2 linked regions of the Sagittula stellata E-37 genome follow. The protein of the gene in region 1 interacts with the protein of each later gene in a pairwise test. Links are inferred from orthologs where the notes say so. Each region holds a gene or a part of one and is shown in the gene's direction. Other genes may lie near its edges.

Region 1 (6,168 bases):
TTCGGCTGGCCATGGACGTGGGCATCGGCAATGTGGTGAAGACCGCGCGGCTTCTGGGCATCGACGCCGAATTGTCCGAGACCCCCTCTGTCGCGCTTGGCGCTTCGGGTGTGTCGTTGCTGGAGCTGACGGCAGCCTATGGCGCCATAGCGACCGGGCGCGCGCCGTTCGAGACGCATTTCGTCAGCGGGATCACGGCGGGCACCGACCGGACCTACTATCCGCTGAAATGGAAGATACCGGAGACGACCGGGCGCACCGCAGAGTTGATGAACGCACGCGCGGACATGGCGGGTTTGCTGCGGGCCGTTGTCACGGACGGCACCGGCAAGGCGGTGGCGGACGTGCCCGGCGCAGTGGGCAAGACCGGCACCAGCCAGAACTTCCGCGACGCGCTGTTCGTCGGCTGGAACGATGCGCTGATCGTCGGCGTCTGGGTCGGCAACGACGACAATTCGCCCATGGACGAAGTCACCGGGGGGTCGCTACCGGCGGAGATCTGGTCGGACTTCCTGACGGCGGCGCAGGGCATGGACGTCCGCCTTCCGCAAGTGGCAGAGCCCCCGGCGACCTCGGGCTCGGACGAAACGGGCGCGCCGGCGGTTGCCGCAGCCGTGCGGCCCGTGCCGCGCGATACCGAAGACGCGTCGCGTTCCGAACTGGAAACTGTGTTGGGGGCCGCCCTGTCGCGGATCGAGGCCGACGGACAGGTGCGGGGCAAGGACATCGACGACCTGCGCCGCACGATGGAGCGGGAACTGCGGACCGGCGACGTCAGCGGGTTGCGCGACCTCATGATCCGGTCGTTGGCGGATACCGCCGGGCAGACCACCGCGCAGCAGCAGTGCGACGTCCGAGCCTGTAAACGCGCCTACCGGTCGTTCCGGGAAGCCGACTGCACGTTCCAGCCCTATGGCGGCGGACCGCGGGAAATCTGCACGCAGTAAAGGTTGAAGCGTTATGGGGGTTGGGCGGTCGCGTGCCGCCCGTCTGCCGGTCCTAGTGGTAACGGAACTCGCCGACCACGTTGCGCCATTCCCCGGGCGAGATCATCTTGCGGTGGGTGAAACGGATGGAATGCAGCGGACCCTCTATGCTGTCCTGCCAGAACTCGATGAAGCCGAACAGTCTGGGATGGTCCGGCGCCAGATCGTAGTCCTGCCAGACGAAGGTGTTCAGCACATTGCGGTAGTCCGGCATGCGATAGAAGATCTCTGCCGTGGTCAGCCCGTAGCCTTTCAACATCATTTCGGTTTCGGTCATCTGCATCTTGTTTGCCCTTGGAGTTTGCCGTAAGAGCATGGTGCCGAGGGCGTTATTACTTTTCAATGAAAACAGTGTGTTAGCAGTCATATCCAGTGGCTGCCAAAACCACCGCCCCCGGCGGCATTGCACCCCATATCCTGCATCTGATATAGATGCGCCAACAAGATATGGCAGAACGACGGACAGGCCCCAGACGTGACCGATACGCCCGAACCACCTGAAAACGAAGAAGAAAATCGTCCGAGCCACAGCGGCCCCTCGATCTCCATCGAAAACGAGATGAAGTCGAGCTATCTCGATTACGCGATGAGCGTGATCGTGAGCCGGGCGATTCCGGATCTGCGCGACGGTCTAAAACCTGTGCACCGGCGCATCCTCTTTGCCATGCACGAAGGCGGTTACACGCCCGACAAGTCGTATCGGAAGTCGGCGAAATCCGTTGGCGAGGTGATGGGCAACTACCACCCGCACGGCGATTCCGCGATCTACGACGCGCTGGTCCGCATGGCGCAGGACTTTTCCATGTCGCTGCCGCTGATCGACGGCCAGGGCAACTTCGGCTCCATGGACGGCGATCCGCCGGCGGCCATGCGTTACACCGAAAGCCGTCTGGCCAAGTCGGCGCTGCAACTGCTGAGCGACATCGACAAGGACACCGTCGATTTCCAGGACAACTACGACGGCAAGGAACGCGAACCGACGGTCCTGCCCGCGCGCTTTCCCAACGTGCTGGTCAACGGCGCCGAGGGTATCGCCGTCGGTATGGCGACGCGCATCCCGCCGCACAACCTTGGCGAGGTCATCGACGCGACGCTGGCGCTGATGGACAACCCCGACCTCAGTTCCGAAGATCTGATGGAGTGGGTCAAGGGTCCGGACTTCCCCACCGGGGGCCTCATGCTGGGCCGGTCCGGTGCGCGGAAGGCCTACCTCGAAGGGCGCGGGTCGGTCATCATCCGGGCCGCAACCACGGTCGAGGAGATCCGCAAGGACCGCTATGCCATCGTCATCAGCGCCATCCCCTATCAGGTGAACAAGGCCACGATGATCGAGCGCATCGCCGAGGCGGCGCGTGACAAGAAGATCGAGGGCATCGCGCACGTTCAGGACGAATCCGACCGCGACGGCGTGCGGGTTGTGGTGGAGCTGAAGCGCGACGCCACCGCCGAGGTGGTACTGAACCAGCTTTACCGCTTTACGCCGATGCAGACGTCCTTTGGCTGCAACATGCTGGCGCTGAACGGCGGCAAGCCGGAGCAGTTGACGCTGCGCGGGTTCCTTTCGGCCTTCCTCGACTTCCGCGAAGACGTGATCGCCCGCCGCACCGCCTACCTGCTCCGCAAGGCGCGGGAGCGGTCGCACGTGCTGTGCGGTCTGGCGGTGGCCGTCTCCAACGTCGACGAGGTCGTCGCGACGATCCGGTCGTCCGCCGACGCGCCGGAGGCCCGGCAGCGGCTGATGGAGCGGCGCTGGCCCGCGCAGGACATCCTACCCTACATCGCGCTGATCGACGATCCGACCCACAAGGCCAACGAGGACGGCACCTACAACCTGTCCGAAACCCAGGCGCGCGCGATTCTCGACCTGCGGCTGCAGCGCCTGACCCAGATCGGTGTCAAGGAAGTCACGGACGAGCTGGAAGACCTGGCCGCCAAGATCAAGGACTACCTCGAAATCCTGTCCAGCCGCGAGCGGATCATGGGCATCATCCGCGAGGAGATGACCGCCATCCGTGAAGAGTTCGCCGTGCCGCGCCGCACGGAGATCGTCGACTGGGCCGGCGACATGGACGACGAGGACCTGATCGAGCGTGAGGACATGGTCGTGACCGTCACCGCGGGCGGCTACATCAAGCGCACGGCGCTGGCCGACTTCCGCGCGCAGAAGCGCGGCGGAAAGGGGCTGTCCGGCGGCGGGCTGAAGGAGGACGACGTCGTCACGACGCTGTTCGTCGCCAACACGCACACGCAGCTTCTGTTCTTCACCACGGACGGCATGGTCTACAAGCTGAAGACCTGGCGCCTGCCGCTGGGCGGGCGCACGTCGAAGGGCAAGGCGATCGTCAACATCCTGCCGATCCCGACAGGCGTGTCGATCGCCGCGATCATGCCCGTCGACCGGGACGAGGACGAATGGGACGATTTGCAGATCGTGTTCGCGACCTCCAAGGGTTCTGTCCGGCGCAACCGGTTGTCGGATTTCACCAACGTCATGCGCAACGGCAAGATCGCGATGAAGTTCGAGGGCGAGGACGAGAACACCCGCCTGATCAACGCGCGCATCTGTTCGGAGGAGGACGACGTGATGCTGGTCACGAACTCCGGCCGGGCGATCCGCTTCCCGGTGCCGGAGGTGCGGGTCTTCAATTCGCGCAATTCCACCGGGGTCCGGGGCATCCGTCTGAAAAACGGCGACGAGGTCGTGTCGATGTCGGTGATCCGCCACTTCGAGGCGGAGTCGGACGAACGGGCCAGCTATCTGAAGATGCGCCGCCTGATGGCCGGCGTGACGGAGGACGAGGGCAGCGACGAGGACGGCAATGCGGATGCGCCTCTGGAGCAGGAGCGCTACGCCGAGATGTCGGCGGCGGAGAACCTGATCCTGACGATCACCGCGCGGGGCCTGGGCAAGCTGTCGTCGTCGCACGACTACCCTGTGCGCGGACGTGGTGGCCAGGGTGTCACGGCGTGGGAGAAATCCATGCGCGGCGGCGACATCGTGGCCTCTTTCCCGGTGGAACAGGGCGACCAGATCATGCTGGCGACCTCGACCGGCCAATCGATCCGGGTGCCGGTGGACGGCATCTCGTTCCGGTCGCGCAGTGCGGGCGGCGTGCGGGTGTTCAACACGGGTGCAGAGGAAACGGTGGTTTCGGTGGCGTGGATTGCCGATCAGGCCGACGAAGAGCCCGAGGCCTCCGGCGACGACTGACGCCCCGTCCTTCCACCCCTTCCTGACTCTGCGAAAACAGATCGCGGCCCGGCCCTGCGCCGGGCCGATTTTCGTTCAGGTGCCAGCCGTTTAAGGAGCAGATTCAACCTATGGGCGTAGTTAACACTACGTTAACCTTTGGAGTGCAGGTGGTTTGGATAATGAAATCAGCCACATGAACCTATACTTTCGAGACTGATCTCGCCCCCTCTTTTCGCAAGCTCGTCATTGCGTAACTGGCATGATCTACCTAAAGGTTAATAGGCGCCCGCCGTCTTGGCTGGAGTGTTTCCTGCACCCGGGTCGATATCCCGCATCTTGTCAGGCTTACCTTCGGGGAACTGCTATGGAAAATTGGGACGACCTCAGGTTTCTGGTGGCGCTGGCCCGCACCGGCACCATGAAGGCGGCGGCAATGATGCTGGGCACCAACACCGCGACGGTGTCGCGCCGCATCGACAGGCTGTCCGAGGCGCTCGGTGAAGCGGCCTTCGTCAAGACGCCCGGGGGTTGGCAGCCGTCCGAAGCGGTGAAGGACCTGATCCAGGTCGCCCAGACGTTCGACGGCCAGATCCAGACCGCGTTGCATGCCAAGGTCGGCAAAGACACCGCGCCGGTCCGTGTGAAGCTGGGTGCCGTGCCCTTCATCGCGCGCCACATCCTGATCCCCGGCATGGGCCGCTACAACGACCTGCTCGACGGCATCGAGCTGCACCTGACCGACCGTTTCTTCAAGGACGGTCTCGGCGATCATGACATCGTCGTCCAGCTGAACCGTCCCGCCGACGGCCGCGTCGTGACGCGGCGGATCGGGCGGCTGGCGGCCCGTCTCTACCGGCCGGTCGACGTGCCGGAGCCGCAGCATTGGGCGGGCTACAGCGCGCGGCTCGACAATGTGTCGTTCCAGCGCTTCGGTTTCGACGCCTTCGACAAGCCGCCGAAGGTCCGGTTGAGCGGCGCGGACGCCGTCGCGGGGGTTATCAAGTCCGCGGGTTACGCCGGCCCCCTGCCCGACGTGATCGGACTGCACGATCCGGAGCTGGTCGTCTTCGATCCCGACAGCCCGCCGCACATCATCGAAGTGTGGATGTTCTACCACGAGACCCGCCGCGACGATCCTGTGATCCGCAACACCGTGGATTACGTGCTGGGCTGTTTCCAGGACAACGAGACAACGCTCTCCGAACGCGCCGCCGCAGAGTAATTTCATTTCTGCAACGTCGGGTTTACTCATCCTGCAGTTGAAAACACGCTAAAGATGATTCAGTGTTTTTAACAAAGCAATAAATGCGAGCAGGCAGAATTCATGGCAAAGAGCCTCGACGGTTTGATGTGCGGTTTGCGCATCTCACTGGCAGGTGCCTTGGCGTATACCGCGTCCGAGCACTTCATCCTTCCCCCGCAATCGCCTGACGCCCTTTTGCTGCAGGGCGCCCATGCCCCTCTGGTCGCGACGATCCTGTCCGGCCTGCTTTGGCTGATCGCCGCCTCGCTGATGTTCGGCGTGCGGACGCGCATGGTGGCGGCCTTGGGGCTGACGACCTATGCCGCAATGGCGCTGCTGCTGCCCGGTCTCGACCGGATGACGGCGCAACCCTATCTGAGCGCCGCCATCGTGGCGTGCCTCGCCCTTCCCGTTATTCTTGCCGGTGGCGGCGACCACAGCCTTGTGCGTGGTGGCTGGCGCGCGGCGCTCTAGGAGATTTCAGAAAGCATTTCACTGTACTACTACTGCACTACTCTGACTGAAGGTGGCTTTTCGGAGCCACCTCTTTTTTTGTCTTAACCCGACTGAAAGGCAAACGGGTGCACTCCTGCACGGTCGGAGGAGATGCGATGAACCTGTACACATGTGCAATCGACCTGAAGAACGATGCCAAGGCGCTTGTCTTTGCCAAGGCGGTGGACGACTGGATGTCCCACTTGCGCGGCATCGGCGCGATCGAGGACTGGAGGCTGCTGCGCCGCAAG
Region 2 (5,968 bases), 2.0 Mb from region 1 along the record:
CTGCTGATCTCGCTCATCCTGTCGAACGCCCGGGCACTGGCAGCGGACGAAGGGCATCCGCCGATCCTGCTGCTGGACGAAGTCGCCGCACATCTCGACGCGGGCCGCCGCGCCGCCCTGTTCGACGAGATTTGCGCCCTTGGCGCGCAGGCGTGGATGACCGGGACGGGACCGGAACTTTTCGCGGAACTGGGCGACAGGGCGCAGGCGTTAGAGGTCTCTGACGGACCCTCCGGATCCGTAGTTTCAAAACCCTGAACTTTATACCAAATCTTGTGTCTGAGACGTGACAATCCCGGCCCCGGAGTCTATAAATCGGGGCAAAATAACAAGGGAAATGGGCATGTCCGACCAGCCGAGCGAAGCATACGAATACGGCGCCGATTCCATCAAGGTTCTCAAGGGCTTGGAAGCGGTCCGCAAGCGTCCCGGCATGTACATCGGCGACACGGATGACGGTTCGGGTCTGCACCACATGGTTTACGAGGTCGTGGACAACGGCATCGACGAGGCTTTGGCCAAACACGCGGACTACGTTCACGTGAAGATCCACGCGGATTCCAGTGTGTCCGTGCGCGACAACGGGCGCGGTATTCCCACCGATATCCACGCCGAAGAAGGCGTCTCTGCCGCCGAAGTCATCATGACCCAGCTGCACGCGGGCGGTAAGTTCGATCAGAACTCCTACAAGGTGTCGGGCGGTCTGCACGGCGTGGGCGTCTCGGTCGTGAACGCGCTTTCGGTCTGGCTGGAGCTGCGCATCTGGCGCAACGGCAAGGAACACTACGCCAAGTTCGAGCATGGCGAGACCTCGGAACACCTGCGCGTCGTAGGCGATGCCGAGGGCGAGCAGGGGACAGAGGTGCGTTTCCTTGCGTCCACGGACACCTTCTCCAACCTCGACTACGATTTCCACACGCTGGAAAAGCGCCTGCGCGAACTGGCGTTCCTGAACTCCGGCGTGCGGATCATCCTCGATGACGATCGTCCCGCGGAACCGCTGCACATCGAGTTGCACTACGAGGGCGGGGTGCGTGAATTCGTCAAGTATCTCGACCGGTCGAAGCAGGCCGTCATGCCGGACCCGATTTACATGGAGGGCGAGAAGGACGGCATCGGTGTCGAAGTGGCGATGTGGTGGAACGACAGCTACCACGAGAACGTCCTGCCCTTTACAAACAACATCCCGCAGCGCGACGGCGGCACGCACTTGGCCGGCTTCCGGGGCGCGCTGACCCGTCAGTTGCAGAAATACGCGCAGGAAAGCGGAATTGCGAAGCGGGAGAAGATCAACTTCACCGGCGATGACGCCCGCGAAGGGCTGACCGCTGTCCTGTCCGTGAAGGTGCCCGATCCAAAGTTCTCCAGCCAAACCAAGGACAAGCTGGTGTCGTCGGAGGTTCGCCCGGCGGTGGAATCCCTGATGAACGAGAAACTGGGCGAGTGGTTCGAGGAGAATCCGAACGAAGCCAAGCAGATCACCGGCAAGATCATCGAGGCCGCCATGGCCCGTGAAGCTGCCCGCAAGGCGCGGGAACTGACCCGCCGCAAGACGGCGATGGACGTCTCGTTCAATGCCGCCAAGCTGAAGGATTGTTCGGAGAAGGACGCCTCAAAGACCGAACTCTTTCTGGTCGAGGGTGACTCCGCCGGCGGCTCTGCCCAGACAGGGCGAGATCGGCGGACGCAAGCCATCCTGCCCCTGCGCGGCAAGATCCTGAACGTGGAACGTGCCCGGTTCGACCGGATGCTCGGCAGCCAGGAAATCGGCAACCTTGTGATGGCGCTTGGAACCGGGATCGGCCGGGACGAATTCAACATCTCCAAGCTGCGCTACCACAAGATCATCATCATGACCGACGCGGACGTGGACGGTGCCCACATCCGCACGCTTCTGCTTACGTTCTTCTATCGCCAGATGCCGGAACTCATCGAAGGGGGGTATCTCTACATCGCGCAGCCGCCGCTTTACAAAGTCGCGCGCGGAAAGTCGGAGGTCTACCTGAAGGACCAAACCGCGCTTGAGGACTACCTCATCCAGCAAGGCATCGAGAACGCACAGCTTTTTCAGGGCAACGGCGAAGTGATCGTCGGTCAGGATCTCGTGCGCGTGGTGGAGGAAGCCCGCCAGTTGAAGCGTGTCCTTGACGCTTTCCCGACGCACTACCCGCGACACATCCTCGAACAGGCTGCCATTGCCGGGGCATTCGTGCCGGGTGCGGTGGATTCCGACCTGCAGGGCGTGGCCGACAAGGTGGCCGCACGTCTCGACCTTGTGGCCCTCGAGTATGAGCGCGGCTGGATCGGCCGGATCACGCAGGACAAAGGGGTCCGTCTCGCCCGTATCCTGCGCGGCGTCGAGGAGGTGCGGACACTCGACGGCCCGATGCTGCGCTCCGGCGAAGCGCGGCGGACCGGCACCCTGACCGAGAGCCTGCAAGCCGTCTACGGAAGCCCTGCGACGCTTGAGCGCAAGGACCGCAGACAGCTGATCCATGGCCCGCTCGAACTTCTCAAGGCGATCTTGGAAGAGGGCGAAAAGGGACTGTCGCTGCAACGGTACAAGGGACTGGGCGAAATGAACCCCGATCAGTTGTGGGAAACCACGCTGGACCCGAACGCCAGAACGCTGCTGCAGGTCACGATCGACGACATGACTGAAGCTGACGATCTGTTCACCAAGTTGATGGGCGACGTGGTAGAACCGCGCCGCGACTTCATCCAGCAGAACGCGCTGTCAGTGGAGAATCTGGACTTCTGAGCGGGTGTAGGCGCGCGCGTAGTTTTTGCGGTGTGCATAGTTTTTCGCGTGACCGGGTCGGAGCGTGACAGCGTTTCCTATGTCTTTCAGATGGTTATTTTGAAATCTTGGCCGTTGCGATTTTTTGGACTGCTTCGCGCAGGCGCGTAGGACAGCGTCTGCAAAACGAAAGAGCTTTGCCTTTCTGCCTCGGTTGATGTGTATTGAACATCAACCGAGGCAGCGGCCTACTTCTCAGCAGGATGAACTTGAGCTTCGGCTCAGCGTTAAAAACCGGCTTGGCGACCGCAGGGAGCGCACGTAACCCTCAATTGCGGCCGCGGTCTTGATTTGACTGGATTTTATGTGCCTCATTCCCGAGTTCGCGAAAGAGGTGCCTGATGCCAGACTTGGACCCCAATATTGCGTTTCTGATCGCCATCCTAATAGTCCTGATCGTATTCCCTGCCTTTGGGCGAACGATCTGACTGCAAGAAACTGCCCTACGCGGTCATCCAGTGCGATCGACAGCGCTTCACCACAGCTCCACCGAAGCCACTATTCGCTGCGTTTGCGAACCCGGTCGAGGGCGGAAGGTCCCGAACGCGGGACCAAGCCGCCGCTAGCTTCGAATGCGCGATTTCATTGCGGCTGCGAAGGCCCATGGGTCGCCAGTGGGGGCCGTGCTGTTGCAGCAGCCAATGTGGTAGCCTTCGCATTGCCTCAAAGCGGACCCACATTTTCAAGGAAGATAAAGGAAATCGTTTACCGGCTACTTCGATCCGACTTAGGCCACAAGATCACCTCCCACCCTCGCGGTGGCGTAGTCCGTCGCGAGGACCTGATATGCTGCCTGCACGCCATCTGTCGCGCCATATGTGTGGCGGCTATCTCGTCTTCAGATCTCCGTATCCCGAAACAGAACGGATGGGTTGAGGATGCCAAGCGGGTCCATTTGAGTCTTGAGGCCGCGCATGAGCGCAAGTTCCTCCGGCGTGCGGCAATGGCCCAACCAGCGTGCCTTGATCCGGCCGACCCCATGCTCCGCGGTGACCGCCCCCTGCCAATCCCGCAGCAAGCCATAGATCGCGGCCTCGATCCGCTCTTCCGCTGCGGCACTGCCGTCATGCGCCACGAGCAGATGGACGTTGCCGTCCCCGACGTGCCCCACTTTTAACACTCCGACAGCCTCGGGCAGCTCGGCAAGAACCGAATCGGCGGCGTCACAGAAGTTGCCCAGGGCCGACGGCGACACGCCGATGTCAAAGTTGATGTGGTGCCCGAAGTCGTCATCGACTTCTCCAACTGCTTCGCGCACGGACCAAAGCGCGCGCATCTCTGCCAGGGACTTGGCCAGCACACCGTCCTCGAACACACCTCGCTCGAAAAGGTCCGCGAAGAACGCTTCAAGCTCCTCCTCGGTCTGCGTCGAGGCCGCTTCGATCTCCACCAGCAGATAGAACCCGTGCTGCCCCGCCAACGGCGCAGTTGCCAGGGCGGTCTGGTGGCAGACGAAGTTCCAGTAATCGGGCCACATTCCCTCGAAGGCCCTGATCCGCGAGCCGAACCGCTGGCGCGCCGCGGTGAGGCACACCAGCGCGGAGGCGTGGTCCGGCAGCGCAAAGAGCGCCAAGGCGCTTTGCGGAACGTGGCGGCGCAGTTGCAGTACAGCCTTGGTGACTACGCCAAGCGTGCCCTCGGAGCCGATGAAGAGCTGTTTAAGGTCGAAACCGGAGTTATCCTTGACCGTCTTTCCGAGCCGGGACACCACAGACCCGTCCGCCAGAACCGCCTCGAGCCCCAGAACGTTGGGCCGCGTCATGCCGTGCTGCAAAACGCGAATACCGCCCGCGTTGGTCGCAATGGTGCCGCCAATGGTGGCCGTGCCGCGTGCCCCGATGTCGACCGGATAGTCGAGGTCGGCAGCCCGCGCCGCCTCCTGCACCGCTTCAAGCGGGGTGCCGGCCCAAGCCGTGAGGGTCATCGCCTCGCGGTCGACCTCGACGACGCCCGACATGCGCTCGGTCGACAGAACGACCGCATCCTGCGGGCTGCAGGCCCCGCCCGAAAGTCCGGTGCGCCCGCCCTGCGGCACCACACCGATGCGGTGACGGCTGCAGATCGCAAGAACGCGCGACACCTCTTCGGTGCTTGCCGGACGCAGCACGGCAACCGGTGTGTCGCCCACAAGGCCGGACTGGTCCGAGGCATAGCGCGCCCGGTCGCCGGCCTGCGTAAAGATGCCTTTCGGACCAAGCACTTCGGCCAGCTCGGTCACCGCGCCCGCCAGCGCACTGTCAGGTTGAATGCCGGTTCGGTCCATCTATGATGCGCTCCTTGACGTTTGACTGTTCGATCGCGGGAGACCCCGATGCCACCCAGCAAGATCCTCGGGCGCCTGCCCGGGTTGAGGCATTTCATCGAAGTCGCCCAGCTCGGGTCGTTCCGCGAGGCGGCGGACAAGATGCACGTGGCCCCCTCGGCGGTAAGCAAGCAGATCAAGAACCTCGAACTTGCGCTTGGCGTCGAACTGTTCCGTCGCGACCGGGGCCGCGCCGGGCTCGAGCTGACCGAGGCCGGCGAGATCCTGCTGTTTCGCTGCGCTTCGGTGGTCAACGAGCTGACCATCGCACAGGACGAGATCCACCAGCTTCAGGGCCTGCAGCGCGGGCACCTGCGGCTGGGCGTCAACGAGGTGCTCGCCTCGGACCTTCTGCCCGGCATCCTGCGAGACATGGGCTACAACCACCCCGGGCTCAAGTTCACCATCATCGTCGAGAACACCCGCGAGATCGTCACGCGGATGCAGGACGGCGATATCGACATCGCGCTTGGCTACAACTTTCCGCCCTCGCCCGAGATAGAGATACTGGCGACGCTCAAGCGGCGCACCTATGTGGTCACCTCGCTGGACCATCCGCTGGCACGGCTGCGCAGCGTCCGTCTCCAGGAAATCGACGGCGAAAAGATGATCTTTCCCGACACGTCGATCCCGATGCGCCAGCTGCTCGAGGACGCGCTGATGCAAAGCGGTGTCAGCGTCCGCGAGGTGATGGACACCAACAGCTTTACCCTGCTGCGGCAAATGGTCGAAAGCGGCATCGGCATCGGCATCGTCTTTGGGCGCTTCCTGCAGATCCGCCGCGAGAAAATCGCCTTCGTCGAACTCAAGGCTCTGCCCTTCGACAGCCCGCCGGTGGCCTGCTGCCGCATGGCCGGACGCACGCC

What was found.
Region 2: the proteins of gyrA (region 1) and gyrB interact in binary tests that used the Escherichia coli proteins (3 or more experiments, as listed by UniProt). The link is inferred for Sagittula stellata E-37 from one-to-one orthologs.

The regions. Positions count from the first base shown.
Region 1 is NZ_CP155729.1:2,374,107-2,380,274, reverse strand. Bases 1,146-4,397 are described here. They hold gyrA (DNA gyrase subunit A), read left to right. Parts: upstream 1,146-1,461; coding sequence 1,462-4,197; downstream 4,198-4,397. Other genes in these bases: ABFK29_RS11310 (usg protein), read right to left, coding at 1,146-1,269. Also shown: ABFK29_RS11315 (transglycosylase domain-containing protein), read left to right, coding at 1-947; more of ABFK29_RS11310, read right to left, coding at 1,000-1,145; ABFK29_RS11300 (LysR family transcriptional regulator), read left to right, coding at 4,544-5,401; ABFK29_RS11295 (hypothetical protein), read left to right, coding at 5,504-5,896; ABFK29_RS11290 (DUF6614 family protein), read left to right, coding at 6,034-6,168. UniProt on the Escherichia coli protein: A type II topoisomerase that negatively supercoils closed circular double-stranded (ds) DNA in an ATP-dependent manner to maintain chromosomes in an underwound state.
Region 2 is NZ_CP155729.1:360,095-366,062, forward strand. What follows is about bases 1-3,052. They hold gyrB (DNA topoisomerase (ATP-hydrolyzing) subunit B), read left to right. Parts: upstream 1-343; coding sequence 344-2,761; downstream 2,762-3,052. Other genes in these bases: recF (DNA replication/repair protein RecF), read left to right, coding at 1-258. Outside these bases: ABFK29_RS01805 (FAD-binding oxidoreductase), read right to left, coding at 3,639-5,063; ABFK29_RS01810 (LysR family transcriptional regulator), read left to right, coding at 5,112-5,968. UniProt on the Escherichia coli protein: DNA gyrase negatively supercoils closed circular double-stranded DNA in an ATP-dependent manner to maintain chromosomes in an underwound state.